Regions from separate parts of the Calothrix sp. NIES-2100 genome, predicted to be linked through region 2. Evidence: predicted binding sites of a transcription regulator. Region 2 holds the regulator's gene; each other region holds the start of a gene.
What was found. The regulator NtcA, encoded in region 2, controls nitrogen genes in cyanobacteria. The targets are predictions, from matches to a motif close to TNTGTANNNNNNNNTACANA.

Region 1: a site for NtcA is predicted at 5,844-5,863, ahead of AACU32_RS14150 (DUF3155 domain-containing protein). Genes of this name have one in related genera too.
Region 3: a site for NtcA is predicted at 3,363-3,382, ahead of AACU32_RS22560 (DUF3120 domain-containing protein). Genes of this name have one in related genera too.
Region 4: a site for NtcA is predicted at 3,254-3,273, ahead of rpe (ribulose-phosphate 3-epimerase). Genes of this name have one in related genera too.

Annotation. Positions count from the first base shown of each region.
Region 1 is NZ_CAWNLA010000001.1:3,375,554-3,383,156, forward strand. It holds gene AACU32_RS14125 (hypothetical protein) at 638-1,009, opposite strand; gene AACU32_RS14130 (hypothetical protein) at 1,178-1,441, opposite strand; gene AACU32_RS14135 (conjugal transfer protein TrbI) at 1,872-2,564, shown strand; gene AACU32_RS14140 (S-layer homology domain-containing protein) at 2,907-4,151, shown strand; gene AACU32_RS14145 (sensor histidine kinase) at 4,279-5,610, opposite strand; gene AACU32_RS14150 (DUF3155 domain-containing protein) at 5,892-6,209, shown strand; gene AACU32_RS14155 (cofactor assembly of complex C subunit B) at 6,991-7,521, opposite strand; gene AACU32_RS14160 (PadR family transcriptional regulator) at 7,581-7,603, opposite strand, start outside.
Region 2 is NZ_CAWNLA010000001.1:5,888,796-5,896,398, reverse strand. It holds gene AACU32_RS23950 (DUF3146 family protein) at 22-285, shown strand; gene AACU32_RS23945 (pre-16S rRNA-processing nuclease YqgF) at 309-755, opposite strand; gene AACU32_RS23940 (DUF3084 domain-containing protein) at 985-2,478, opposite strand; gene ntcA (global nitrogen regulator NtcA) at 2,863-3,534, opposite strand; gene fabI (enoyl-ACP reductase FabI) at 4,120-4,896, shown strand; gene hisB (imidazoleglycerol-phosphate dehydratase HisB) at 5,027-5,671, shown strand; gene AACU32_RS23920 (ABC transporter ATP-binding protein) at 5,923-6,909, shown strand; gene AACU32_RS23915 (SLBB domain-containing protein) at 7,396-7,603, shown strand, end outside.
Region 3 is NZ_CAWNLA010000001.1:5,529,877-5,537,479, reverse strand. It holds gene crtH (carotenoid isomerase) at 1-214, shown strand, start outside; gene AACU32_RS22570 (putative signal transducing protein) at 216-761, opposite strand; gene AACU32_RS22565 (serine hydrolase) at 912-2,258, shown strand; gene AACU32_RS22560 (DUF3120 domain-containing protein) at 2,581-3,360, opposite strand; gene AACU32_RS22555 (undecaprenyl-diphosphate phosphatase) at 3,777-4,739, shown strand; partial or broken gene AACU32_RS22550 (IS5 family transposase) at 4,864-5,680, opposite strand; gene AACU32_RS22545 (RHS repeat-associated core domain-containing protein) at 5,767-7,603, opposite strand, start outside.
Region 4 is NZ_CAWNLA010000001.1:7,910,761-7,918,363, forward strand. It holds gene AACU32_RS32235 (PEP-CTERM sorting domain-containing protein) at 1-561, shown strand, start outside; gene hpsJ-A (HpsJ-like protein, cyanoexosortase A-associated) at 1,602-2,327, shown strand; gene rpe (ribulose-phosphate 3-epimerase) at 2,520-3,227, opposite strand; gene AACU32_RS32250 (S8 family serine peptidase) at 3,393-4,988, shown strand; gene AACU32_RS32255 (serpin family protein) at 5,421-6,755, shown strand; gene AACU32_RS32260 (AI-2E family transporter) at 6,874-7,603, opposite strand, start outside.

The DNA.
Region 1 (7,603 bases), 2.5 Mb from region 2:
CTCAAAACTTGAAGGTTCTACCTTTGAACTCGGAGTTTCGCCTAAATATCTCGAAGATTTGTGTTCGGAACTCGGAGTTTCGTGTAAATATCTCGAAGATTCATGTTCGGAACTCGAAGTTTCGCCTAAATATCTCCAACATTCTGGTTCACAACTCGAAGTTTCGCCTAAATATCTCTAACATTCTGGTTCACAACTCGAAGCTTCGCCTAAATATCTCCAACATTCCGGTTCACAACTCGAAGCTTTGCCTGTCAAGGGACATCCAATTTTTTAAATACCCATTTAATTGTAGTGCGAGCGTCTCGCGAGGTGATGTTCATTCCGTAGTGCAAGATGCTCGCACTACAGAATATGGGTAATTTATTTTTTGTAAGTCCCCAAGTCTCATCGCGCTAAATTAAAACTGCTGATACCGTTTCTTTGTTAGCTTTGCCAAATTCTCTTCAATTCTTAGCGTACTTGGCGGTTGGTTTGTTTTCCTAAGATAAGCGCTAAATCATGCCGTTATCAGTGTTTTTTGCAAATAAATTGTTAAAAAAGTGAGACAATTTGCTCTTGACCCCTTTCATCAAAAGCTCCCCGACTTTTTGGTAAAGTCGGGGAGCTTCAATGATGTTAAGCGTTAGGCGATCGCTTACAATCCTACAAGTTCGCGAGATTCAAAATCAGTGAGTTGTTGAGCGATCGCTAATCTGGCTTCCAACTTCGCTACACTAAATTGGTTCCGCAGATATTCCAAATGAGCGATCGCATTTGCTTTGTCGGCGGTTAATCTTAACTGTGTATCTATCGCCTTTTGATATTCCTGATTTACCAGCAGAACTTCAAAGCGACGCGCCTTACGTTGTGCATCGTTTTTTAAATCCATATCAAAGGAGGCGCTGCGATCAGCATTACCTTCAAATCGGTTAATTTGCTGCTGAACTGCCATCAATTGAGAATCTAGTTCATTCACTCGATGGGCAGCTTGTACTATTGCATCCGGATAATAACTCAGTTGCATAATCAAATAATATTCCTCTTGCTGGAAAATTGGGCATTGGACATGGGGCATTGGGCATTGGGCAAAAGTCACGCATTCAAAAGTCAGTTGTCCTCCTTGTCCTCCTTGTCCCCCTTGTCCCCCTTGTCTCCCTTGTCCCCCTTGTCCTCCTCATCCCCCTCATCCCCCTGCTCACGCCACTTCTCGTAATTGAGATGCAGGACTCATCTCTGGAAATGAGAGCGAAAGTTGTTCGGCTTGCGGTACAGCCGCTTGTTCCAATACTGTCACTTCAATATTTACACTCACCAAATAACTTCCTGTATCAGCACCAACCGCATCAGCGATTAATTTGGCAATATCTGGACGTTTCGCCGTGAGTGGATCGCGTAAAATGCACCGATCCCATTCATGCTTAGCAGTGGGATTAAGGTTGAGAATGTAGTGCTTCATCATAGTACTAATTTTTAAATCCATCTTCCTTCCAGAAACCTTCCACAGAGCCATTCTCAACTTAACCAGGCTTTGTGGGCGCTATATTCATTATAGTACATTTGTACCTAATTGTGTACAGTTAGTTGTCTGGTTTTGGCTGGAAATTGCCAGGAGGAAGGGGGGCAGAGGAAACGCGGGGACGCGGAGAAATAATGAATGACTATTGACTATTGACTATTGACCATTGACCATTGACACGCGTTCGCGAAGCGTCCCGCAGGGAAGCGCAATAAACTATTAGGAAAAGCTGGAGGAACAATCACAACTATTCCGCGTCTTCTAAACACTTTACCTTAGTAATATTCCTATAGATAGGTTTAAAAATATTCAGAAACAATCTCAGTAAATCTGCGTCATTAAATATCTCTCAGACTAAAACGGAAACCCTACTATGACACGCCTTAATCGTTGGAAATCTGGAACTGCTGCACTGATGACAATGGCAATTACTACAGGTGCTATTACTCCTCTATTCACCTCTACTCCTGCTAGTGCTCAATACAATATTAACCAATCACGAACAATTACTATTCCTTATAATGTCACTTTACCTGTTACCTACGAAAAAGAGAAAGTGATTGTTAATCCAGGGGAAACTTTACCGCTTACTGTGAAAATAGAAAGTGATATTATCGATAAAAACAGAAATGTATTGATTCCTCGTGGAACTGACGTTGTTGGCAGACTAGAACCTGTAAACTTGAATGGAACTTATTCCACTGACAGAAATAATAACAACAACAAGGGTGTGAGGTTTGTAGCCCAAGAATTAGTATTTGCTTCTGGTAAACGACAAGCAATTAATGCAACTTCTCGTACATTTACGCAAACGGAAAGAATCTCTCAAGGAAGTGATACTGGCAGGATATTAACGGATGCAGCTATTGGTGCAGGTGCGGCTACTGTCATTTCATTAATTACAGGTAACCGCAAAATTGAAGTTTTAGAACCGGTTGGTGGTGCGGCGGCTGGTGCGTTAGCAAGTATACTGTTGCGGAAAAAGCAAGCTGATGTTTTCGTGTTGCGGACTGATCAAGATTTGGATATCACATTGAACTCTAGTTTGGTACTATCACGCTACTAGGCTTACTCAATTGCACTCGTGATCTCAAATCATCCGTAATTAGCGATCGCCACTTAGTTATATGTGTGCGATCGCTTAATTTTTGGCAATTAAATAGTCTCATTTGCCTGCAACTATTTTATTTCTCTGTCGTCTTCATTGATCATGGGATTTTGGGCATACTAATTCTCCAGCCAATTACGTGATTATCTATGACCTTTCTGATTGTTCATAAATGTTCCGAAATAAATCTATGACTTAAGTAATGGTTTACTAAAAGACTGAAAAATTGGGAACATCCTCTAAGAGAAATGGTCTAAGTAAGTAAGAGAAAAACAAATAATTCTACTAGGATAAAAAACTATGTTTGCTTTAAATAATTGGCAACAAAGAACCGCTGCATTAATGGCTTTGAGCGTCACAGCAGGTACTGTAGCACCCTTCATTACAGCCGCACCTTCTTTTGCTCAAACTACTTTTTCTGATGTTTCATCTAACTATTGGGCAGCACAATTTATTCAACAATTGTCACAGCGTGGTGTAATTGCGGGCTTTCCTGATGGTAGTTTCCGCCCAGAAGAACCAGTGACACGCGCTCAATTTGCCGCTATGGTTAACAAAGCTTTCCAAAAATCACAACAACGGCAAGCAATCAATTTTACCGATGTACCAGGTAACTATTGGGCATACAGCGCCATCCAGCAAGCCTATACCATCGGTTTCTTGTCAGGATATCCTGGTAATCGCTTTGAACCAAACCAAGCAATTCCCAGACAGCAGGTTTTGGTTTCCCTCGCCAACGGTTTAGAATATAATCCTGCTGCGAATGTAGATAGCACTCTGCAATATTTTAACGATGCTTCTAACATCGCAGACTATGCTCGTAGCCCAATTGCTGCTGCTACTGAAAAACAAATTGTGGTCAACTATCCCAATGTGAAGTTCCTCAATCCTACCTCAACCGCTACACGGGCACAGGTAGCAGCCTTCATCTATCAGGCGTTAGTTAGTTCCAATCAAGCTTCAGCAATTAACTCTCCTTATGTCGTCGCTGTTCAACCTACCACACCCACACCTGTGGCAGTAACAATTCCTCAAGGAACTGCTATCCCTGTGAAGTACGATAAGGCTGAGAAAATTCTTGTCACTAAGGATGAAACAGTACCTTTGACACTGACAGTAGCCCAAAACGTGATCACCCAAGAAGGATCTGTAGTAATTCCGGCTGGTAGTCAGGTAATTGGTCAACTTAAACCTGCTCAAGCTGGTGGTTCTCAATTCGTTGCCCAAAAACTAGTTTTAACCACAGGTCAAGAATATCAGCTCAACGCTACATCGGAAGTGATTACCAAAACAGAAACCGTTAAAAAAGGTACAAGTACTGGTGCCATTATCAAGAATACTGTATTGGGTGCAGGCGCTGCCGCTGCCGTATCTGCCGTCACAGGCGATCGCGCTATTGCTACAGAAGAAGTATTGGGTGGCGCTGGTATAGGTGCATTAATTGGGCTGTTCTTTGGTAAGAACAGTGTTGACTTAATTGCTATCGATCCAGACACCGACTTGCAAATGACAATCAATCAAAACTTGTTAGTTTCACTCAGATAGTCAATGGTCAATGGTCAATGGTCAATGGTCATTGGTCAATGGTCAAGAAATTCTAGACTGTACACTTTTGACTATGGACTATGGACTCTTGACTCTGGACAACTGACAACTGACTATTGACAACTGACTAATTCTCAACTTCTGGCAACCAAATAATAAATGTAGTTCCCGGTGTTTTGGGTGATGTGATTGTGGAATTAATCGCAGGGCTAAAGACTTCAATTTTGCCCTGCATTTGCTCTATTAACTGTTTGGCGATCGCTAACCCCAAACCTGTACCAGGAATCTCTGTTTGCGCCTGTACGCCCCGGTAATGGCGTTCTCCAATATGTTCTAAATCTTCTGTGGGAATACCGGGGCCTGTGTCACTAATGGCGATTCCCTGTAAGTTATCTTTTTCTTGCCCTACCTGGATCAAAATCTTGCCCCCAGCAGGGGTGTATTTTAAAGCATTATCGATAATATTGCTGAAAACTTCTCGTAAAGCTTTGACGTTAACCCGGACTAAAGGTAAATTTCGCGGAATTTTCGTGATGATTTGCAAATTGCGTTCTTGGGCGATCGCCCTAGCAGATACTAATAATGGTGCGAGTAAATCATAAGCCGTACAGTCAGTAGCTTTTTCTCCTGTTCCTGGCAATAACAGGGCAAGTTTTGGTTCTTTTTGGATAGTTGCTTCTACAACTACTTCAGTTTCTGGAAGCGTATGAGGTGCTAAATCTGGTGGTGTTAGCTCAATTACTTGATCGAACTGTTGGAGTAATTCTTGCAGGCGATCGCTTTCGCGAATGATATTACCAGCCACATCCCGGTTAGGATCGCCCGCTCGCAACCGTTTCATCAGCAGTTTACCAAAGGTTCTGATTGCCGTTAGCGGGTTGCGAAACTGGTGCAAGAGGTTATCTAGTAAATCCCGCTGCTGTTCTTGCAGGATTTGTTGTTGATGCAATTGCTGCTGCAACCAAGCTCGACGCTGATCTAAAATACAGGCGATCGCTAGAGTTTGGGCTATCCTTTGAATCTCGCTTTGTTCCTGCTCATTCCATGTCCTGTCTTCCCTACCTGTCACCAGTAACCCCATCATCACACCCTCATGAATTAGGGGTAAAACAATTTGGTTCTCACTGAGTAAATATTCTTTTGATGTCTCAGGCTCCGGTGATGAACTGGAGGATTCTGCCACCCCTGTCAATAATTTTCCCTGATTCGGGGGTAATGCCAAAACATTCCGTACCTTCAGTTGCTCTGGGGTTTTTAGCCCAGCAGTCCCCTCAACTTGCCTTAATATAGACGTCTCTGGGTATACCACCACCGGAATCAGTTTTGCCTCACCTGTCGGAGCCTCTACCAATTCTTGCGTTAAGTAGACCACACTTAACGATGCTCCTAGCCCTTGGGTTAACAGTGCTATTTGCTCTCGGCATAGAGCAACAAAATCAGAACTGGCAGACATTAACATTTTTCAGATTTTTGCTCAAGTTTATAGAATTTGAGGGTAGATTAAAGAAGAGGGTAATTTTTTCCTCGCCTATTTAATAAAGCTTAACTAAATCTTCTTAGTAATGCTTTGCCCCAGGGAATAATATATTCCCTAATTTTGATTTTTCTACTTTTAAAGATTTGATTTTTGTTGTATCAAAAGCTTAAAAACTATTGATTTTTTGAACTAGAACTTATATAATTACGACGGATTTTGTAGCTATCACTACAATCTATAGCTTGAAAGAGGAGGAAAATAGGTTGGCAAGGAGACGTAAACGGAAAAGTCGTCGTCGCCAAGAAGGGCGACGAATCTTAGAACATGTGCCTCAATATAGCATCGAAAGTGGTGAAGAAAAACCTGTGACAGCAGCAAGAAAGTTTATTCAAGCTGAAGGAATCGCACCACCTGCTTTGCTACTTGTAAAGCGGAACGAACACACCACAGACCGTTATTTCTGGGCAGAAAAGGGACTGTTCGGTGCTCAATACGTAGAAGAGAACCATTTTTTGTTTCCCAGCCTCAGGACCCTAGAAGCTCCTACTGGACAGGAAACGCTAGCTTTAGCTAGTCGCTGAACTAACAGTGGTTATCTTACGCATTTATGTGACTTCTGACAACCATTTAACTGGCAAAATTGCTCACGTTATGCAAAAAATTCATTTTTTTTAGTTTGTAGCTGATTTGCCTAGAGAGCTATTCCAGGTAATTGGACAGTCAACTTGTCTCAAACCAAACTGGTTTGCATGGGTTGATTTATAGCCTCAAGATCAACAAGGAAGTCAGCTGCAAGCGAAAAGTGTTTACTAGCGTGAGCTAACTTGCAAGTTAATTTGATAGATTGCTCAAGACGCTTTGTCAACAGCTATAGTTTTTTTCCCTACGACTTCGTATCGTAGGGAAACTGACATATTATAGATTGTAATTTCACATCCTTAATGTGTGTTTCCGGAAAATGTTAGCTTTCTTTCCGTCAGCCCCACACCATAACGCGTTCGCGTAGCGTCTCGTAGAGAAGCGGTTGGTGTGGGAATATAAGGCTTATAAAAACGAAACACCGCCGGACTGAGGGAAAGTCTAAGCGACTGCCATCACAGTAGTTGTAAGACACAAACCCTTGGTAAAAGCGCCTGAGAAAGAGGGAACGAACACGGTCACTGGCAGGCTATTGCCGTAAGTTAGACACCAAACTGTGTTGGAAGCAAAACAATCAAACTGCCTTGGGAAACAGGGCGGCTGCGCGGGTTCTCCCTGGAGGAGATAAACGGCTTTGCCGAGAGACGCTGTGTAAGACTCTGATCTTCTTGAGTGACGAACACAGAGCAACGGCGAGACGCGAAGCCTCAACTTGAGCTTAGCTTAGTTGAGGTACTTCAGATGTAGTGCCTTCTGCAACTCTATGAGTTCGTCTCGATGAGCAGTTACAGTTATTTTACTTGAGGAGTGTTGCTGATTCAGGATTGTTTCCATTTTGAGCGATACTTTCTCAAGTCTCCCAGCTTTTTTCCAATAATAAATACCACTCATAGGAGAGAGCAGTAGTAGCCCTAAAAAAATGGTACTAAGGCTCGGAAAAAGCATTGACAAAACCAGAGATAGACAAATCAAACCAGTAAATGCTAGCAGTGTTAAAAACACAGCTAAAAACCAGCTTGGTTTAACAAACCCTTCAAAAGTCACTTGGTTTTGTTCGCGGTCTACCGCTGCCACTCGATAAGACCGTCCGCGAAAATACTCCTTGAGTTGAGGCATTAAAGTAGCTTCGTCTTCCTCAGATATCAGTTGTGCTGTCTTTGTACGCTCTTTAGTAGAGGCACGAATAAAGAAAAACAGCCCAACCGACAACAACAAGGTAAGTAGGAAGGTAGATGGCAGAATAGCAGTATCCATAACTAAAAAAGTTACTATTTGATTGGAGGGGACTTATTCATTCCTTTATCAATTATTAGTTAATTTGTTCTTTGATGTATGT
Region 2 (7,603 bases):
CCCAACTTAACATACAGCATTGTGAGTGCTAAACGTCTGCCAGAAACCATCGCCCATGTCAAAATTACCCGCCAATCTTGGCAACACGGCTTCCTTGAGGGCGAAGTGAGTGCGGGTGAGTATGAATGGCAGTTCCAATGGCATTTTCGCCGGGGAGAACTGTCTGTGAAGCCTTCCCAAGGTCGCGCTTTAATTAAAGAACCTCTGGGGCGCTTCTTGGAGAAACAAGATTACCAGTTGGAGCCTGGAGGCGACTATGCTTTCACTATCCGCGCTGAACTTTAGGTATTCCTAACTATTGTTACCTGTTAACTGTTAACTGATTCGGCTAAACGATTTAAGTACCTTTCAATTAAAAGAATGGCAACAATATCATCTATCGGTCGTGGGGGTTGTCGCATACCCTGGGGTAATAGTTTTGTCAGTCCTTTGGGAGGGTACATTTGCCAATAGCGATCGCGTGCTTCTAAAGTAGTGTAGCGTTCATCAATTAACACAATATTTAGCGGTTCTACTAATTCTTGAAGCAGTCTTTTTTTCCACTGCTTCGCTGTAGTTTGGTCGCCCATCACCATTAAGGATATAGGGAACTGCTGACGAAGGGTTTCAATGGTAGCGATCGCTTCATTTGCAATCACAACTTGGTGATAATGTATTTGCCGATCCAGTCCGATCACCGCCATACCACACTTATCTCGACCGGGATCAAAGCCTAAAATGACTGGTTGTGTCGGTGAGAATTCACGAAGAGTCATAAGCAATTCAAAATTTAAACAATTGGGCATTGGGCATTGGGCATGGGGCATTGAAAACAATTTTGGATTTTGGATTTTAAATTTTAGATTAGAATCCAAAAGACGCTCGTGGACTCGCTAACGCTGCGCTATCGCAAATCTAAAATCTAAAATTCCTTGTCCTCCTTGTCTCCCTTGTCCCCCTTCCTTCATCTCCTAACCCCTCGCCCCTAATCCCTGAATACTTTTTTTAAGTGCTAAAAATAACTTGACCGTTAATTATTGCCACTAACTTTACTCTCAGTGGCCCGGCTGTAAAAGTGTCTTCAGCCGCGATCGCTTTAATCTCTAAAGGTTGATCAAATTGTTTGAGTTGGGCAAAAAAGCGCAGAAAAGTACCTTCTACTTGCACATTTTCAATAATTCCCGCATTACGGGCACGAAATTGGGAAGCGGAAATCAGCAAATCAATCCGCTGTCTTAGCTGATAAGATGTCATGATTTTGGGATCGGCGGTAGTCGTAGCTAGTACCTGTCCCCCAGAAAAGACTAGTTGGTTTTTTGCTGTATCGGTAAAAAATTCTATCTGCTTTTCACCCCTCACGTAATTACCAGCAGAGAAAATTCGGATGACATATTGACGACCATCATTAATCTGCTTGATCAATTGCTCGATTCTATCCTGGGTAACATGGAGTATTTGGACATTATTTCCTGTATTTGTCCCAGGTTCAGCTAATTCGAGGATAGCATTTTGATTAGCTTCGTTGAGCAGTTGGATAACTGCTTGACGGGCTTCTGTGGGTTGGTTAACCTGAACCACAGCCGCAGATAGAACTTGGCCTCGCACCAAAGCCAATTTCCCTAAACGTAGGTCACGGTAAGACTGATAATATTTTTCCAGCCTAGCAACTTCCTGCTCTAGGTAGTTCTGTTGCTTTTCCAATTCTTTGAGACGAGATTCTCGTTTAGCAATTACCTGTTCACGGGTTGCAACTTCTAAATTGCGCTGTTGAATCAGTTTATCTAACTGGGAAATTTTTTGGTCTCGCTGTTCAATTGCTTCTTGGCGGTTGGCGAGTTCGCGATCGCGGTTAGCAATAGCTGTTTTGGCTTCGTCAATCGCTTTTTTTGCTTCGGCGTAGAGTCTTTGGCGTTCTATCTTCCGTTGTTCGATTTCCGCCAAGAGATTCTTTTTCTCGTCGTAAACGCTTTGCAGTTCCGCTATTGCTTTTTGATATTGAGCTACAACTTGTCCTAGTTGAGTTTGAGTGCGGTTTAATTGAGCTTGGGTTTGGGCTTGTTGAGTTTGAGTACGGTTGAGTTGGGCTTGGGTAGCCTGTTGTTTAGCATTCGCCGCTTGTAAGGACTGATTAATCGCTTGTAAGTCTTTTTGAGCTTGGGCTTGTGCTGTCCTCGCTTGGTTCAACTCACTTTCTACTTGACTTTTCTGGGTTTCTGTGGTTTTTAGCTGTTCGCGTTTATTTCTCAGATCCCTTTGAATATCCTCTAACTCAAAAACCCCTTTGCGCAATCCTTCATCCGCAGCAAATAAAATTGCCAGAGTTGATGCTGAAATTAAAGTACCAGTAAAAATAGTTACTACTACTGCCGTATTTTTAGGACGTAACTTAAATAGAGAGAGGCGCGCCTTGCCAACTCGTGTGCCGATGCGATCGCCGACAGTGGCAAGCATGCCCCCCAGAATTAAAATTGCTGCAATGAGGATGTACCCGGTGGTCATCTTCAGCTACCGAAATGCTTCCAGATACAGCCTACTACTTTCAACCATTTTTTGTGGGGGATATAGAGATTGACAATAGCTGAATTTACTTGCTTGGCGTGTCATTTGTCAGTTATAGGGGTTTAGCAATGCTAAACCCGTACTTGTCAGTTGTTTTTGATGAAAGTTTTATGCACCGTTTCCTTGTCGCAGCCCTGCGGTCTTTTTGGTTTCCACTCTGGAGCAACTGGACTGGCGGTACATAGATTCAAAGCAACTGACCGCTGACAACATCAAGAGTCCGCTTTTGGGTGGAGATATTTAGTCAATTTTGAGATCTACCTCCATTATCGGTGTTATCTCTCAAAACACAACACCTGCCACCTCTGCTTCCCCCAATTGCTTTTAAGTGAATTGCCTACTTAAGGTAACAGGTTTATGCACAGTAATCTTTTTTTTGTGGATAGAAATCATTTTTTTCTCACGTAAATCTCCAAGTAACCTAGTCACCGTAACGCGAGTAGAACCGATTGCTTCCGCGATCGCCTGATGAGATAGCTTCAGATCAATTGTGATCCCATCAGCGCAAGGAACACCAAAATCTCGACAGAGAATTAACAAAAAACTTACTAACCTTGAACCCATATCTCGGTGTGCAAGAGTTTCAATCATCATCTCTGTTTGTAAAATTCGCGAAGACAGACCTCGCAGCATTAACATTGATAATTCTGGGTTTTCCTTGAGTGCTTGCTCCACCTGTTCAATTGGAGCTGACAGTAATTCTACAGGGGTAAATGCAACGGCATGGTAAAATCTATCGGACTTGTTTCCTGTCAGCAATGACAGCACACCAAAAACGCTATTTTCCCGCAGCAGTGCTACTGTGATTTCTTCTCCTGCTTCATACACCCTAGAAAGCTTAACAGCACCTTTTAAAAGAAAATAAACTCTTTCAGCAGGATCGCCAGGAAAAAAGATCGTTTTATTGCGTTCAAACGTTTCTACAACCGGCGGAAACGCTCCAGTTGCCATCTGACGAAAAACATTTGCTAGGGCTTTATCTTGTGTCACGATCATCTCCCTTCCCCTACCCAATGCCGGAAAAACAAAAACTGATTACCTAAGAATACACCTGAAAAATCAATAAAGCACCGTCAACCTTTCTGTACTTTCCTATACTCAAAATTCCTGCTTCCCAGTTATTTGTTTATCATGATACATAATTATTGATATTTTTAGCTAGTACTTTTTGAAAAGCTACATATCATAGGTGTATTCAACAGGTTTTTTAAAGATAAAATCAAGATATCTTGAGAATTTATTAAGAAATAAACAGTAATTTTATTGCATTTCGCGTGTCAGTTGTCATTTGTCAGTTGTCAGTTGTTTTTTTGGATCTGGTTTAATACCACGTCCCCTTGTCGGCGGTTTTTATATATTTTTTCCACTGTCCACTGTACGGGCGGGTTCACAGATATCCTCACCGATCAACAATGATTTAAATAAACCCGCCCCTACAAAAACTCCGATTCTTGAGTGGAGTTTTTTATTGTTGTAAATACTCTTACCAATAATCATTTTTACAAATCCTGTGTAAAACAAAGTCAAAGTAGCCTCAGATTCTAGTATGCTCTAGCATGATTGTTCACATGAAAAATTTATATGCTCAATCTGACTGGAAAAAATGCCCTAGTTACAGGTATTGCAAATAACCGCTCAATCGCCTGGGGAATCGCTCAACAACTACACAAAGCTGGAGCGAACTTAGGTATTACCTATTTGCCAGATGAGCGAGGCAAAATGGAGAAAAAAGTTGCCGAATTGGTAGAACCCCTCAACCCCAGCTTATTCCTGCCATGTGATGTCCAAAACGATGAACAGATTCAGTCTACCTTTGAAACCATCGGCAGTCAGTGGGGAAAGCTAGACATTCTTATCCACTGTCTTGCTTTTGCTAATAAAGACGATTTGAGCGGAGATTTTAGCCAAACATCACGTACTGGCTTCAGCACAGCACTACAAATTAGTACTTATTCACTAGTACAGTTAAGTGGTGCAGCCAAACCGTTAATGACCGAAGGCGGAAGTATCCTCACCCTCTCATATTTAGGTAGCATTAGGGCAATCCCTAATTATAACATTATGGGAGTCGCCAAGGCAGGTTTAGAAGCAAGTGTACGTTACCTAGCTGCTGAACTCGGCCCACAAAATATTCGGGTAAATGCCATCTCTGCTGGCCCCATTCGTACTTTAGCCTCTAGTGCGGTGGGAGGCATTTTGGATATGATTCATCATGTGGAGCAAGTTGCACCCCTGCGACGTACAGTCACCCAGTTAGAAGTAGGAAACACTGCGGCTTTCTTATGTAGCGATTTGTCCAGCGGAATTACTGGGCAAGTCATATATGTGGATGCAGGATATGAAATCATGGGAATGTAGTTAGTCATTGGGCATTGGGCATTGGGCAATAGTCAATAGTCCTCCTTGTCCCCCTTGTCTCCCTTGTCCCCCTCATCCCCCTCATCTCCCTCATCCCCCTCATCTCCCTCATCCCCAATCCTCATTAGCTATGCAAATCAGTGATCGTCAAGTTAACATCTCCCAATACGACCAATCTAGTCCCAGCCCTCGGATTGCTTCTGTTCATCGCACTACTGGTGAAACCGATGTTCAAGTTACGGTTAACCTCGATGGTACAGGAATCTGTAAGGCAGCAACTGGCATTCCATTTTTGGATCATATGCTGCATCAAATTGCCTCCCACGGTTTGATTGACTTGGATGTACAAGCAAAGGGAGACTGGGAAATTGACGACCACCACACTAACGAAGATGTGGGCATTACCCTAGGGCAAGCTTTGAGTAAAGCCCTAGGCGATCGCAAAGGCATTATCCGCTTTGGCAATTTCCTGGCACCACTTGATGAAGCATTAGTTCAAGTAGCACTGGACTTTTCTGGAAGACCTCACCTCAGCTATGGTTTACAGATTCCTACCCAGCGGGTGGGAACATATGATACCCAATTAGTACGGGAATTTTTTGTAGCAATAGTGAACCATAGCCAATTGACACTGCACATTCGTCAGCTAGATGGCATTAATTCCCATCACATTATTGAGGCAACATTTAAAGCTTTTGCTAGGGCAATACGGATAGCTGTGGAAATAGACCCCCGTCGTGGGGGAATGATTCCCAGTTCTAAAGGGGTTTTGTAAAGCAGGCAGGGGAGCAGGGGGCAGGGGGGACAAGGGAAGGAGGATAAGGGGGACAAGGAGGACAAGGGGGACAAGGGGGACAAAAAAGACAAGGAGGACAAGGAGGACAAGGGAAACCTATGCCCAATACTTCTACTTGCGAGAGTACAAGTGCCCCATGCCCCATGCCCCATGCCCATGTTAGTTCTTGCTAATCAATGGGTAACCTGTAATTGATAACAAGTTACTGCCATAAGGTGCATGGAAGCAAGATGAAGTCTGTTGTAGATGCTCCTGATTCTCAACTGAATACTCCCGATACTCCGCCAGTAGTATTAACTTCTGAGTTGCGAAAAGTCTACCGTACTGGCTTTTGGATGCACCAAAAAGTTGTCTCGCTCAAAAGTTGCTCTTTAATTGTTTACCCTGGAGAAACTTTTGGACTATTGGGACCGAATGGTGCAGGGAAAACTACACTGTTAAAATTATTACTGGGAATTATCCGTCCTAGTTCTGGGCGGGGATTATTGCTGGGTAAACCATTAGGCGATCGCAGCGTGAAGCAATATATTGGTTACCTGCCAGAAAATCCTTATTTATATGACTATCTCACTGGCTGGGAATTTTTGCAGCTAGCAGCGGGGCTATTTCAAATTCCCCATAGTTTACAACGTCAACGCATTCCCCAACTCTTAGAATTAGTTGGTTTATCTCAAGCTGATGCGCGAAAAAAACAGATGCGTCGCTACTCCAAGGGGATGCTACAGCGTGTAGGTATGGCACAGGCCTTGATTAACGATCCGGAGTTAATCTTTTTAGATGAACCCATGTCTGGTCTTGATCCTGTGGGACGCTACCAAATGCGAGAAATTATCCTCAAACTCAAAGCCGCAGGTAAGACAATATTTTTCAACAGCCATATTCTCTCTGAAGTAGAACAATTGTGCGATCGCGTTGCAATTCTTTCCCAAGGTGAATTAATTTGCACTGGTTCTTTCCAGGAACTTTTAGGAAATGAGAGCGTTTATCATATTAAAGGGATAGGTGGCGATCGCGAAATTATCCAACAATGGATACCCAGTATCGTCTTTAAGGCTGATGGTTCTTGGCAAGGTACACTACAACAAGATAATTACTATGATTTTCTTGCTAGTCTTCGTCCTAGTGGTGGACAAGTCGTTGCTATGAACTTGTCTCGTACCTCCTTAGAAGAGTTTTTCATCCAACAAATTCAACAAAAAAATCATCCTGTTAAATAATTCAACTAGCTAATAACTAAACACTGGCTGGAAAATAGGGCATAGCGCATTGGCTTAGGCTGCGCTCAGGACAAGGGTCGTTGGTAGGGATGGCAAGCTTTTTGATATTATCTCCAAACTCCCTCATCGCCCCTGATCTCTCTATTCCCCACTTCCAGTCATCACCAGATAAATAGCAACTTATGTTAATATCATTTGTCTGTGAAGATACAATTAAATATTCATAAACCAACCGCCAAGATGCCAACAACACCAAGGAAAATATCGGTGTTAATTAACTGCAAGTTTATAGAGAATTTTTATCAGTTGCTTCAACTTTAAGTTAGCTTTACTAAAATTTTAAGCTGAATCAATAAATACCCCTCCGGAAGGTCAAGTTTTTCTAAGAAAATAAGAATGTTGGAGAGCTTGAATATTTAAGTATAGTCACGATTAAAATGTTTAGACAGTACTTTAGCAATTGTCGTTTGAGAGTCTCGGGTAAATATGCTTAATACAGGTTTGCTGAAAATCCTCATCCAATCAAGTCTGGGTGTGGTCATATTAACGGCTGTCAATGTCGCTGCGCCATCTGCCAGCCTAGCTCAGCGACAACCAGTATCCCCTACTACACCTACAACACCACCAGTATCCACACAGTTGGATACAAATTATACATTAGGAGGCGGCGATCTCATACGTGTAAACGTATTTG
Region 3 (7,603 bases), 360 kb from region 2:
CACCCATCGCCGTTTTTTGGGGCGACAAGATGGGACTTATGGGCCTATCCCCCGGCGCAAGTTGTGGGGGTTATTGGGGATGCGATTTAATCGCACAGCAATTCCGGGATTGTACTGTGTAGGGGATAGTACTTTTCCTGGTCAGGGGTTAAACGCAGTCGCCTTTTCTGGCTTTGCTTGCGCCCATAGAATTGCCGTAGATTTGGGCTTGTAGTTCAAAAAAACATTATCCAGAGGATAAAAAGATTGAGTAAGTTTAGTAGCAGTGCTGCAATAACTTTCCATTGTCTATTGTGACTGATGCGTAGGCGTAGCCCGCCGCAGGCATCGCGCGAGACTAGTAGACGCACCAATAGCCAGAGCGAATATACCTGAAAAGGTAAAAAGATAATAATTATACCAATGACAGCAACTCGAAATGCTCTGTCTGCTGTTTGGTCTGCCCATGAAACTTTGATTATCTCGTCATCTTCTGCTTCATCTTGAACAAACAACTGTTCTTGGGCTGTAGTTTCATCACCCTCAGCAACAGATTGAGCATCCAAGTTGCTTGACCCCAAAATAAACCTAGCTTGTGCTGCTTCTGACTCATGAACTTGTAGTTTAATCCAGCCGACAGCTACAGTTAAATGCCAAGCCAAGTCTACGGTGGACTCGTTGGCTAAAAATGACCTAATACCTTCAGCTTCCAGAAGTTGCTTTGCTAGGTTAGCCTCGATAGAGTTGCTAAAGGTGGCTACTGTGACAAAATTATGAGCCATAAGTTTGAGCTAAGTTTTTCCGGAAATACCAATCATTCACTGTAAAAGGATTGCGGCACTAGATCATTCTGACAAATTGCCAGTATTGTGCTTTAATAGCCAGCAACTTTGTTAATTTTTGCATCCTTTTCTGACGGACAGTTTTAACTAATGCGACTCACACACACACACAATCTTGTTAAAGCAAGCTGGGTATTAGCCAGCTTTTTAAGTACCTTGCTGGTTGGTTCAACGGTGAAAGCGGCGACAATTGCCAATTGGCATTTTGATAGCAACCGCAATCATCTGGACTTTACCACAGATGAAAATGTACAACCGAGAGTGCAACTGCTAGCTAATCCTACCCGTCTAGTAATTGATTTACCAGGAGTTACCCTTGGCTATCCCCAAGTAAGTCAAAGGATAGGGGCGGTAACGCAAAAAATTCAGATTGCACAGTTTGATGCTAATACTACTCGCATACTAATTACTGTAGCGCCCGGTTACACCTTAGATCCAGCCCAAGTTAAGCTGCAACAAGAATCTGCCAATCATTGGTCTGTGCAAGTACCCCAAGCATTAAGATTGGCAGTAACTCCGCCAAATATTCCCCCGGTAGTGACTACAGAACAACCCAGCACACCGCCAATCGTGACTAACAAAAATTTATTTGCGGGTGTTGTCCCTTTGAATTCATCGATGAAGGCTTTAGAACCGCAGATTAAAGCCTTGATGAATCGCTACAGTTTTCTCCAAACAGGGATGTTTTTCCTCGATTTGGATACTGGGAATTATTTGGATATTGGAGGTGATCGCGTTTTCCCCGCAGCTAGTACAATTAAACTGCCGATTCTCATTGCCTTTTTTCAGGATTTAGATGCTGGTAAAGTCAGGCTGGATGAAAAGTTGACGATGCGTGGTGACTTGGTAACCAACGGTTCTGGAGAAATGCAGTATGAGCGAGTGGGCAAGAAATACACAGCTTTAGAAACTATCACCAAGATGGTGACTATTAGTGATAATACCGCCACCAACATGATTATCGATCGCTTGGGTGGGGCGGCGAAACTCAATCAGCGTTTCCGCAGTTGGGGATTGAAAGACACCGTAATTAGGCGATTATTGGCTGACTTGAGAGGAACTAATACCACCAGTTCTCAAGATATGGCGCGAGTATTGGCTTTGTTAGTTAATAACAAGCTGGTTTCTCTTTCAAGCAAAGAACAAGCTTTAGATATTTTGCGTCACACTAGTATTCACACTCTGCTTCCTGCTGGTTTAGGAAAAGGCGCTGTTATCGCCAATAAAACCGGAGATATCGGTTTTCTCATTGGCGATGCGGGATTTGTCACTATGCCCAATGGTAAGCGTTACTTAGCAGCTATTTTTGTCAAACGTCCTTACAAAGATTCGCGCGGTAGAGACTTTATTCGCCAGGTTTCCCAGCTTGTTTACAATTACCTCAATCAGCCCAATCCTGTGGCTGGGGTTAGTTCTCGTGACAACGGGAATTTCTAGAACATTGAAATACTAGTTGTTAAGACTACCCCTTTCAAGGTGGTTAAAAATGTTGGTAAAAAAATGCCTTTTTAATCTCTTATCTGTGTGTTCTCTGTGACTCTGTGGTTAAATAAAATATTTTTGCACCGCCTTCGCGCAGCGTCTCGCAGAGAAGACGCAAAGGACGCAGAGAAGAAAGCAAAGATTTTTCGAGTCACCTTGAAAGGGCTACTTGTTAGGACTTACGGATTGATAAAAAATACCAAATATGTATAGTCGGAAAAACACATTTGTCTCTGGGGTTTAGCACTGTTAAACCCTGCATAGCGCGGATCTATCCTCAAACTAAAATTGCTGCTAACAAAAATAGGCTGTCTACCAAAATGGTGCTTAAAACGGCACCGCTAAAGGCATACCAGTGTCGTTGCTTTTTAAATAAGGGTACAATCCCAAAAGTTAACAGTACCAAAGCGAGAGTTACTGCCCAACCTTCCCCCCAAGGTGTTTGTACTTGCAGGACGGCAGTTTGTAAAATTGGTGAGACGCGATCGGGTTCTACTTGCATGATTTGCCGCCAATAGGGCATTAAATCTACTACATAAAAATACACATCCGTTAAGACTGTACCGAATAAAGAACCTAAATAAAACCAGTTACCAACTTTGCCCCAATTCCGCGCCAGACACCAACAGGCGAAGGGTAACCCTATAGACTCTACTGGTAAATGCCATAGAGGTTCCCAACGTAACCATCCCCAGTAAATTGCGCCTGCTAGCCAACTCCAGCTAAAACCCAGCAGTAAATCACCCCAAAGATAAGTTGCAGGACGTGACATTAAGGTAAAACTTAGCCATACCCACAATCCTGTCATCGCCAAACTTAAACTTGGTAGCGATCGCACTAGTGGTGCTTCAATAAACACTGGTACAGATACCAAAAACACCGCCGCCGCCAGCACTAGCCAAACTTTTGTGGAAGCTGGAGCAATTGGCAGATTGGGAGATTGCGAGAGTGTCGTCTCTAATTCACCGATGCCTTTGCGCCCCTGATTAATGCTGAGACCTTCTGTATCAATAGAGGCAGTAGAAGTACTGTATGAGGTCAATGTATTATTAATCAACGTTTTTAATAATTGTTACTAAACTTTATCTTACTTAAGATATCACACCGCAGAATCCCCCCCAGGGGCATATTTATTTTACCTGATTTTTCGAGAAATGGAGGGGGGCAGAGGGGGATGAGGGGGGTGTGGGGAGATGATGAAGACAAATGTCCAATGACAAATGACAAATGACAAATGACAAATGACTAATTAGCGATCGCACAAACTTTAAAAGATTGTCGTCAAGGCTTAATCTATTTCAGAGAAACTCTAGCTATTAACCGCTACTCTCAAAATTGGAGAGTGCTAAATTAATGGCGCGTCTTTGTGGGGATAAATGACAACCCGCAGTTTTGTTTTATGTTTATCCTGGCAAGTTACCCAGGTAGTTGTTTGTTTAATTGGTTGTAGTGTCAGCGATCGCAGGTAAACTGATGGCTTTATTCAAACGTCAATGGTTCGTAATGTTAAGTGCGGTATCTGCTACTGTCTCAGTAGCCGCATTTCCGCTGCAAGTTCTCAGCGCCGAGCCTAACGGGGCGGCTGATGGGGTGCAGCAAATGAATATTTTGCAAGCGATTATTTTAGGTTTCGTCCAAGGAATGACGGAATTCTTACCAATTAGTAGCACAGCCCATTTAAAAGTTGTACCTGTGGTGCTGGGTTGGGGTGATCCGGGGGTCGCTTTTACAGCAATTATTCAATTGGGTAGTATTGCTGCTGTGCTGTGGTACTTCTGGCCAGACTTGGCACGAATTGTTAAAGGATCGGTAAGAGCGATCGCCCTTAAAGATTATCATGACTATGACTTGCGGCTGGCTTTGGGGATAATGTTGGGGACTTTGCCAATTATTTTCTTTGGACTGTTAATCAAAAAATTAATTCCTGATTATGATAATTCTCCGATCAGAAGCTTAAGTGCGATCGCCATTGCTTCTATAGTTATGTCGCTGTTGCTGGGATTGGCGGAACAACTAGGTAAACGTGAACGCAACTTTGAAAAGCTGACAATGAATGATGGGCTATTAATGGGTTTGGCGCAATGTTTAGCATTAATCCCTGGTGTATCGCGTTCTGGTTCTACCCTGACAGGGGGGTTATTTATGGGATTAGAACGGGAAACAGCCGCGAGGTTTTCGTTTTTGCTAGGGATTCCCGCCATTACTCTCGCCGGGTTAGTTGAGTTAAAAGATGTTTTAGGCGCAGGATTAAGTAGTGCAGCCATGATTCCCTTAGTTGCAGGCGTGATTTCGGCTACCATTTTCTCCTATATTGCGATCGCCGGATTACTAAGCTTCCTCAAAACCCGCAGCACCTGGGTGTTTATTTGGTATCGATTGGCATTTGGTGTCGCCATACTAGGGGCAATTAGTGCCGGTTTGTTGAAGAATATTTAATAAAAAACAGTGGTCAGATGCACTGACCACTGTAGCAGCAAAAAATATTGACACAATTGCACAAAAATGCAATTTTAAAATCTGTGCTTAAGAGGTTGTTTGAAAAGTTTTTGAGGGCTAAAAATTATGCCAATCGCCTCACCATAATACGTATCATTGCAAGATAAATAAAAGTCTCGGATGTTTCGGGCAATAACTCATAATCGCGAACTAATCGGCGACATCCCATGAGCCAACCAAAAGTTCGCTCTACAACCCAACGTTTTTTGAGCAACACAAAACCCTTAGCCTCTTGCGATCGCAAAACTACCTGCACAATCCAACGGCAAACATTCATCACCCACTGCATAAAAGGTTCTCCATCAAAACCACCATCTACCCAGATGGTTGTCAAACGAGATATCTTTTGATGAGACTGTTTGACCCGTTTGAGAACTTGTTTTCCTCCTTCTCGTTCAGCTACATTGGCTGCGGTGACTAAAACCCTCAACACTAATCCCAAGGTATCGACGGTCATAAATCGCTTACGTCCTTTGGTCTTTTTACCTGCATCAAAACCAACTAACTTGCTGACCATTGCGGCGCTTTTCACGCTTTGACTGTGAATTATTGCCTCGGATGGGCGCTTGTTGGCGTTGATTTTCTATCCGAACCCATTGTCTCAGGCTGTCATGAATTTTTAGCCAAGTTCCATCTTTACGCCAGTTCCCAATTGTGTGTAGACCGTCTGCCAAGCTGGAAAGTCTCCAGGCAGCGGTAAGCGAAGCTATGCCGAAGGCTTATCGCCATCTAACTCCTTCTACCAAAATGTAGAAAATCGCGTTAATCACCTCCCACATATTGACTTCACGTTTTCGACCACCTGGTTTCGCTTCCGGAATTAGGTCACTAATCAATTTATATTGCTCTAAACTCAGGTTGCTCTTGTATGCTTTACTCATACCACTCTCTCGGTGCTGTTTGTTATCTATTCACAGCGTATACTGAGAGAGCTTTTTTACAACATTCCCGACTTTTCAAACAACCTCTAAGCAATGACAACAATGTCACTATAAGTCAAAGAAGGCTTGGAACTTAGTACAGCAATTTGCGTAGCTGCAAGAGCGCCTGTACCATCAATGTCAAACAATAAATCTCCAGTAGTCGAGTTATAGATAAAGCGATCGGAAGCATCACCCGCAGCTGTGCCTAAGACAAATTGCTCAGATGTAATTGTTGCACCTGCTACTAAACCACCACCAAAACCAGAGGCAGAAACATACATTTTGTCGCCTTGACTACTCAAGAAATCAGTAATAACATCAATCCCTTGATTAGCAGCATTCACAGTAAATTTGTCTGCTCCAGTGCTACCTGTTAGCGTATCATTGCCTAAACCTCCAGTTAGAATATCATCACCAGCCCCACCATTAATGCTGTCATTGCCTGCACCACCGAGTATGGTATCGTTACCGGAACCTGTAGTAATGGTGTCGTTTTTACTCGTGCCTGTGACTTGGAAACGATTGATGTTGTTGAAGTAGATGTAATCGAGATAGCTGCTGCTGGCTGCTTGATAACGGTAGGCACTGCCATAGGACTCGCCGCTACTATAGCTGTAAGCACTGAAATACATCTGTTGACCGACATCATCTACAGAGTAGTCCACAATCAGCAGGTCATCACCTGTACCGCCATCAGCGCGGTCGTCTGTGCCTAACCCCAGGTTGATGGTGTCGTTGCCGGAACCTGTGTTGATGGTGTCGTTGCGACGGTAGATAGCAGCGTTGACTGTGGTGGGTTGGTTAATGCTGTCGTTACCCGAACCTGTGGTGATGCTGAATTCTTCAAAGTTTGTCGCGGTGACTCCACCCAAGGTGAAGTTACTGCCCAGTAAGCCCAAGGTCTGGTTACCGCTTATGCTGGATAGGTCGAGGATTAATCGGTCACTGCCTGCACCGCCATCGACGATATCTGTTCCGCCACCACCGTTGATAGTGTCGTTGCCGTCGCCACCATTAATGCTGTCATTACCTAAACCACCATTAATGCTGTCATTGCCTGCACCACCGTTAACGGTATCGTTACCGGAACCTGTAGTAATGCTGTCGTTTTTACTCGTGCCTGTGACTTGGAAACGGTTGATGTTGTTGAAGTAGATGTAGTCCAGATAGCTGCTAGTAGCTGCTTGATAACGGTAGGCACTACCATAAGACTCGCCAGTACTGTAGCTGTTGGCAGAAAAGTACATCTGTCTACCCACATCATCTACAGAGTAGTCCACAATCAGCAGGTCATCGCCTGTACCGCCATCAGCACGGTCGTCTGTGCCTAACCCCAGGTTGATGGTGTCGTTGCCGGAACCTGTGTTGAAGGTGTCGTTGCGCCGATAGATAGCTGAGTTGACTGTGGTCGGTTGGTTGATGCTGTCGTTACCCGAACCTGTGGTGATGGTGTATTCTTCAAAGTTTGTGGCACTGACTCCGCCCAAAGTTAAGCTACTGCCCAGTAAGCCCAAGGTCTGGTTACCGCTTATGCTGGATAGGTCGAGGATTAATCGGTCACTGCCTGCACCGCCATCGACGATATCTGTTCCGCCACCACCGTTGATAGTGTCGTTGCCGTCGCCACCATTAATGCTGTCATTACCTAAACCACCATTAATGCTGTCATTGCCTGCACCACCGTTCACGGTATCGTTACCGGAACCTGTAGTAATGCTGTCGTTTTTACTCGTGCCTGTGACTTGGAAACGGTTGATGTTGTTGAAGTAGATGTAGTCCAGATAGCTGCTAGTAGCTGCTTGATAACGGTAGGCACTACCATAAGACTCGCCAGTACTGTAGCTGTTGGCAGAAAAGTACATCTGTCTACCCACATCATCT
Region 4 (7,603 bases), 2.0 Mb from region 2:
AATCCTGGGACTATCGGTATCCAAAGCGGTTTTACCTCGACAATCATAGATGCACTTGGGGGTGGTATTAAAGAACTGGCTGTTCGTTTTACCCTTTTTGATGGTGACACAGGGGTAGGCAACTTTGATCATAATGACAATACACTGCTGGTAAATAACATTAACTTTGGTAACTGGGGCAGTGTAATTACTCAAAATACGGATGCTCTAGGAAATGAAGCTGCTGCTGGTGTGAGCGGTGGTGGTTTCCGCAGTAATACTTTGGATACAGGCTGGTTCCATGTCACTGATAAATCAAATCTTGATAACTTTTATACCAGCCTTGTGAATACCCAAGAAGTTGTTTACCAACTTGATGATGTAGACCCTAACGACAACTATTATGACTTTAAACAGGGAATTAAATCTAGCATCATTAAAGTTACTCAGGCTCCAGTAGTGGAACCCTCCAACTCTGTCCCGGAACCTTTGACTATTTTTGGTACATTGACAGCGGGCGCTTTTGGTGTGGCTTTGCGTCGCAAACAAAAGCAGCAACAAAAAGCTACAACTAATACATAGTTGCATTTAAATCAAGTATGTGATGGGTTTTGGGAATTTAAGTATTTATGTATAAATTAAATATTTGTGTATCTAATATTCCCACCCATGCATTTTTTTCAGCACAGTGATTAATACTAGCAAATTGCTAGTATAAAAACATACTTTTTAACTGCGTTTTAGACAATTTTATGCAAAGTTTAGATAATTTTATGTAAAATTTATCTAAAAAGCATCTTTTTTTTTCGATGTAAACCTTATGTAAACTGACTTTAGACACTACATAAAGTTAATTTCCAAAAACAAATGAAATTAAAGATTGTATTAAGATAAAGCAAAATTCTTGATTAAAAATACAAAACTACGTAATAATAGCTACGTATTCTTCAGGATAAATACGTAAAATAATTACTACAGCTAAGATAAAACAAAGATGAAATACTTCACTGATTGTGATCGATGGCTGTATCCTCAAGAAACAGAATGATGGTTTGTCAGGGGTTTGAGACGGTAAAACTTTTATTGATGAGTAAAAACTGTCATTAGCTTTTATACTTTTCCTTAGTGGCGATGTCTACGACGGGCTACGCCTACGCAGTGCTGATTTTGGTGTCATACTACCTGTTCCTGCTACAAGAGCAGGAATGAACAAATTGATGATGTTGCGGAGTTTTAAAGGTGATGACTCTGTGGAAACAACTGCGAATAGTGTTTTTGGCTATAACTTTAGGTAGCGTCCTCTTTGTTTTAGTGAAAGTTTTTTTGACGACAACTATCAAGAAGCCAAAACCAGAACAGTCTCAACGCGAATCTTATAATGTTGCGTTGTGTAAAGACCACATATGCATAGCCTCACACCAAAAGACAGACGATAATGCTTTTTCTCCTAGCTAGAGCTAGGAGCAGATAGAGGTAAGAACTAGACAATGGTTGCAAGTAAAAGGTATATTGCCAATTTCTCTAACTCAAAGGTGTTATGGGAATTAATAGTGGCAAAACCTGAATAAAAAAACCTTAGATTCTCCTCATTTGGGATCTTTCTTTTTTACTGTATAAGGAACATGACTAAATCAAGTAGTGATAAATTCATTCCCGCTTTAGTACAAGAGTTACAAGAGTTTGCTTTCAGCCAAACAGGCTCAACGAAGATTTTGCGAATACTGGGCTACGGCTTACTAATATTGGCTTTGTTCGATGTTGTTGAGATGTTCGTTCCACCAAACTTTATGAATCCTGCTTGGGAATTTCAAACTTTTGGCGCACTTGTGGAACGAGTACCAGTACCTTTAATCGGTTTAGCGCTGATATTTTATGGAGAACTGTATTCCCGAAGCAAATGGGAATTCCTGAGTCTGAAGCTGATATCTTGGTTAACTTTATTGTTAGCCGTCATCTTTTTATTACTCATACCTTTAGGAATTGGTAACACTGTTCGTCTCAGTAAACAAAGTGCAGCGCAGATTACCAATATATCCAAACAACAACTAACCCAAGCAGAACAGGTAGAACAGCAGCTAAGCAAAGCTACACCAGAACAAATAGGTAATTTTTTAAAGGGACAAGGGCGCTCATTAGATGGTAAAAGTCCTGATGAAGTAAAAAATCAAATTTTGACAGAAGTTACTAAAGCTAAATCACAAATTAAGAACCAAGCACAGGCTACTGAATCTTCTCAGCGTCTAAACTTAGTCAAGAATTCTGTGAAATGGAATCTTGGTGCTCTGGTTTCAGCAGCTTTATTTTTCAGTTTTTGGAAAGCAACCCAATGGGCAAGAATTAGTAGATAAAAGCTGAGAAAATACTGCATAAGTTCGTATTCAGGAATTTATTCAGTGGATTGAGAAGCACTGAATAGATGAATACAAACTCCTCAAAATTAATGAGATAGACCATCAAGTGCAAAATTACGAGCAAAAAAAGTAGGATGAACATTGTTCAGCCTACTTTCATTTTTGACCGAATATTTAATCCAAAAAGGATTAAACCTTAGCTAATTCCGGCGCTGGACGCTTGCTGTTACGAATTGCTGTAATCGCTTGCGCATAATCTGGAGCGTTAAATACAGCTGAACCAGCAACGATCGCATTAGCGCCAGCTTCCAAAACCTGCCAAGTATTATTGGCTTTGAGTCCGCCATCGACTTCAATCCAAGGATCGAGTCCGCGTTCATCACACATTTGACGTAGCTTTTGGATCTTGGGTACTACACCGGGAATAAAACTTTGACCGCCAAAACCAGGGTTGACGCTCATAATCAGGATTAAATCGCAGAGTTCCAATACATACTCAATAAATTCCAAAGGTGTGGAAGGATTAAGTACAACTCCTGCTTTTTTACCAAGTTCTTTGATTTGTCCCAGAGTGCGGTGTAGGTGGGGCGAAGCATTATGTTCGGCGTGTACGGAGATAATGTCAGCACCCGCTTTCGCAAAGCCCTCTACATACTTTTCTGGTTCCACAATCATTAAGTGGACATCAAGTGGTTTGGTTGTCACCGGACGAATCGCCTCCACAACCAGAGGACCTATCGTAATATTAGGTACAAAACGACCGTCCATTACATCAACATGAATCCAATCTGCTCCAGCTGCGTCTACTGCGCGAATTTCGTCACCTAGACGGCTAAAATCGGCTGATAGGATAGATGGAGCAATAACAATGGGCTTTTGAGATAGGTTTTGGGTCATGGCTAGTGGGTTTTGAAGCATCCTCGTCTGTAAGTATTGTAACAAAATATTTAGCGATCGCTCATAAATTTGATCCCCGGCTTTGTAGGGGCTAGGGGGATGAGGGAGATGAGGGGGATGAGGGAGACAAATGACAAATGACAAATGACAACTGACAACTGACAAATGACTAAAAAACTAACTTGGCTATTTTGGGGACTGAGTGCTTCTTGTTTGAGTGTGCCAGTACTGGCTTCAGCTTTACAAACATCTTTAGGAACTAATGGTATTGATGCTCTGAGGCTACACCTACCTCCTTATAATTTAAGCGGTCGTAAAATTGCTATTGGTCAGGTAGAAATCGGGCGTCCGGGAATGTTTGGTTGGGATAAAGCGGTATCTAAAAATCGTGCTATATCCCTAGCAGGCATTTTTTTACGTAATGGCCCAGCGAAATCAAATAGTGGCGTTGACCCCCATGCCTATAATGTTGCTGGTGTGATGGTTAGTAATGACAAGGCTTGGCCGGGAGTTGCTCCAGAGGCGCGGCTGTATTCTTCGGCTGTTGGCTCGACTAAAAATATGGGACAACCGGAGGAATGTTTGTCAGCACAACACATTGCACTGCAAAATGGTGGTGATGTTCGCGCCATCAATTTTAGTTTTGGTGAACCTTTAAACCGCGATCCGCGCCCAGAAGCTATTTTAGATGGCAATGCTTTACTGACTCTGTGTATTGACTGGTCGAGCCGTGTTCATGATGTTGTGTATGCGATCGCAGGTAACCAGGGCAAAGGTGGTATTCCCATTCCTACAGATAATTTTAATGGAGTGAACGTGGCTTTTTCATCCCGCCGAGAAGGGATTTTTAATAAAGTTGACGTTTCTAATCTGGCGGGTGCTTCCCAAGGAGTCACTGGTAGGCTAGCGGGGAAGGAGTTTAATATTGGTAATCGTCGTGCGATCAATTTAGTTGCACCGGGCAGTAATATTGTTCTGCTCAATCCCGATGGTAAAGTGAATAAGGTCACAGGTACAAGTTTTGCAGCACCTCACGTTACAGCTACCGTGGCTTTGTTGCAGGAATTTGGCGATCGCCAGTTACGGACAAAACAACCTAATTGGAGTATCGATTCTCGCCGTCATCAAGTAATGAAAGCTGTATTGCTCAATTCTGCCGATAAGCTCAAAGATAGCGGTGATGGCTTGCGCTTAGGAATGACTCGGACACTGATTGATAAACAAAATCAAGACTGGCTGGCTTCTGATGCTTATCAAGATCCAAAAATTCCCTTGGATTCTCAAATGGGAACAGGTCATTTGAATGCATTCCGCGCTTATCAACAATTTAGCGTCGGTCAATGGCAGCCATCAACTCCCGTACCTGCGATTGGTTGGGATTACCGGACAGTAGATATGCTTGCCCCTGTAGAATATGTGCTAGCAAAACCCTTAAAAGGGGGAAGTTTTGTGGCGATTACTTTAACTTGGGACAGATTGGTAGAACTCAACGATCGCAATAAAAATGAACTTTATGATGTTGGAGATAGTTTTCGCGATCGCGGTTTGAATAACCTCGACCTGTATCTAGTAAAAGCTGATGCTCAAAATACAGATGCTGGTACTGTTTGCTCATCTATCAGCCCAATTGATAGCGTAGAACACATTTTTTGTCCTATTCCTGCGGATGGAAATTACAAAATTCGTGTCCAGATGCGCCAACAAGTTAACGAAGCCACGGAAAGCTATGGTTTAGCTTGGTGGACTGTACCTAGGGGCTAGAGACTAGGGGATGAGGGGGATGAGGGGGATGTGGTTCGACTTCTCTGCGAGACGCTACGCGAACGCTCACCAACCGGGGGATGAGGGAGTGTGGGGAGACAAACAACCATTGACTATTGACTATTGACTATTGACCAATGCCCAATGCCCTTTTCATCCTTCAAAAAAATTCTAATTTTCTGCGCTTTTGTAGCCTAACATACGATTATTCAAAAACCAGGAAATACTGGCGAATTATCCATGTATATTGTTGTCTCAATTAGCAAATAGTAGCTGGCATAACTTTTATTGAATTCTGGAAATTATTTACTGTTACCAAAACTGTAACAGCCAACTTCTTCGGCTGCTGTAAATGCCATAGTTAACAATTAACAGGTCATTAGCGTCCAACTTGAAAGACGGCTAAAAATCTATGGCGAACGAGGTGGCAGAATGAATCGGCAGAAATTTAGTGGTAGTGGTGTGAAAGAAAATTTCTTGCAAAGACGTTACGGTGTTCGGTTAGGAAGACGTTACGTGCTGGCGGCGGCTGGCGTTGTACTTTTGGGTGTATTAGGCTGTTCTCAGGTTAATGGCGATACGAGCGTACTAGCCCAATCTTCTTTGCCTAGTTCAGAGTCTCCTGTGCAAAAAAAAACAGTTAAGCCTGATACAAAATTAGTTAATGCTAACAATAAATTTGGCTTTAAACTGTTTTCAGAAATTCTGAAAACCGAAAGTAGTGAAAAGAACGTTTTTGTTTCGCCTTCGAGTGTCGCGATCGCCTTAGCCATGACCTACAATGGAGCTAGCGGTTCTACACAAAAATCGATGGCAAAAACCCTGGAATTACAGGGGATGAATTTGTCAGAAATTAACTCATCTTACGCAGCATTAAAGAAGCTATTAGAAAATCCTGATAACGATGTAAAACTGACTATCGCTAACTCGCTTTGGGCTAATAAAGATGCTAGCTTACAGTCAGATTTTCTCCAGAGAAACCAGGATTTCTATCAAGCTCAGGTGACTAATTTAAATTTTAAGGATGCATCAGCACCAAATATTATCAATAGCTGGGTCAAGGATAATACCCAAGGCAAAATCAACAAAATAGTTGATAATCTTGATCCAAATCAAATGTTATTTCTGATAAATGCCATATATTTTAAAGGACAATGGAGCAACGAATTTGATAAAAGTAAAACGGCTACATTGCCCTTTAACCTAGCATCTGGCAAACAAAAAAATCACCCAATTATGTCGCAAGATGGCGATTACAAATACCAAGAAAATGAACAATTTCAGGCAATAAGTTTACCTTACGGTAAAGATGGTAAAGTCAGCCTTTATATCTTTTTGCCTAAACCAAACTCAAATTTGCAAGCCTTATATCAAAACTTGAATGCTGAGAACTGGGAACAATGGATGACTCAGTTTCGCAAGCGGGAAGGCTCAATTAAGTTACCTCGGTTTAAAACAGACTATGAAGTTACCCTCAACGATGCACTAAAAGCTTTAGGTATGGAAGAAGCTTTTAGCACCAAAGCGAATTTCTCTGGAATCGGTAAAAACCTGACGATTAGCCAGGTGAAGCATAAAACCTTTGTAGAAGTTAATGAAGAAGGAACTGAAGCCGCAGCATCAACTTCAGTATCAATAGTGGCAACATCTGCCATGCAAAAACCAGAACCATTCAAAATGATTGTTGACCGTCCCTTCTTTTGCGCTATTCGGGATAATCAGACAGGAAGCGTTTTGTTTATGGGTTCAATTATGGAACCACAATAGGGCATTTGTCATTGGTCATTTGTCATTTGTCAGTTGTCAGTTGTCAGTTGTCAGTTGTCTCCCTTGTCTCCCTTGTCCCCTCTGCTCCCCTGCTCCCCAGCCCCCATGCTTTCTTATATTAGGGTGATGTAGCTTCTGATACGCTCAGGGGATTTTGCGCTTCAGGTTTTGGGGAGACTTCGGGTGTAATAGGTGCAGCTAATTCCCCAGAATGGGAATATTCTTCAGTATCACCGCTTAGTGTCGCCGGACGTATGACACTGATAGCAGTTTTAATCACAACAGCACTGGGTACTGCCACAATTACACCGAGAAGTCCCCCAATTCTCGCCCCTGTCAACACAGAAATAACTACTAAAGCTGGGTTTAAACCTGTAAAACTCCCTAAAATGCGGGGGGCGATTAAATTTTCCAGAATTTGCTGGACGATGACTGCGGCCATCAAAACTCTTGCGCCCATCCAGAAATCTTGCAGCGACACCAATAAGGTAGTCAGGGCTATACCTACAGAACCACCAAAGGGAACGAGAGCCATGATACCAATAGTTAAGCCAAATAACAGACCAAATGGGACTTTCAGCCACAAAAATGCTGGAATCAGAGCTGATGCCATACAGGTAGATAAAATCAGCTGGGTGATAAAGAAATTTTGAAAGCTGAGGCGTACTGTTTGGGAAAAAGGCTCACGAACTTTTGCGGGTAGCCATTCTACCAAACTTTGCCAGAGTTCACCGCCATGTTGCAAAAGATAGAAAGTCAAAATCATCGTCAAGACGAAATCTAGCAAGCTAGTGACTGTGACTACAGCTAAATTTAACACTTGTCCGGCGATCGCTTGCAATTGTCCC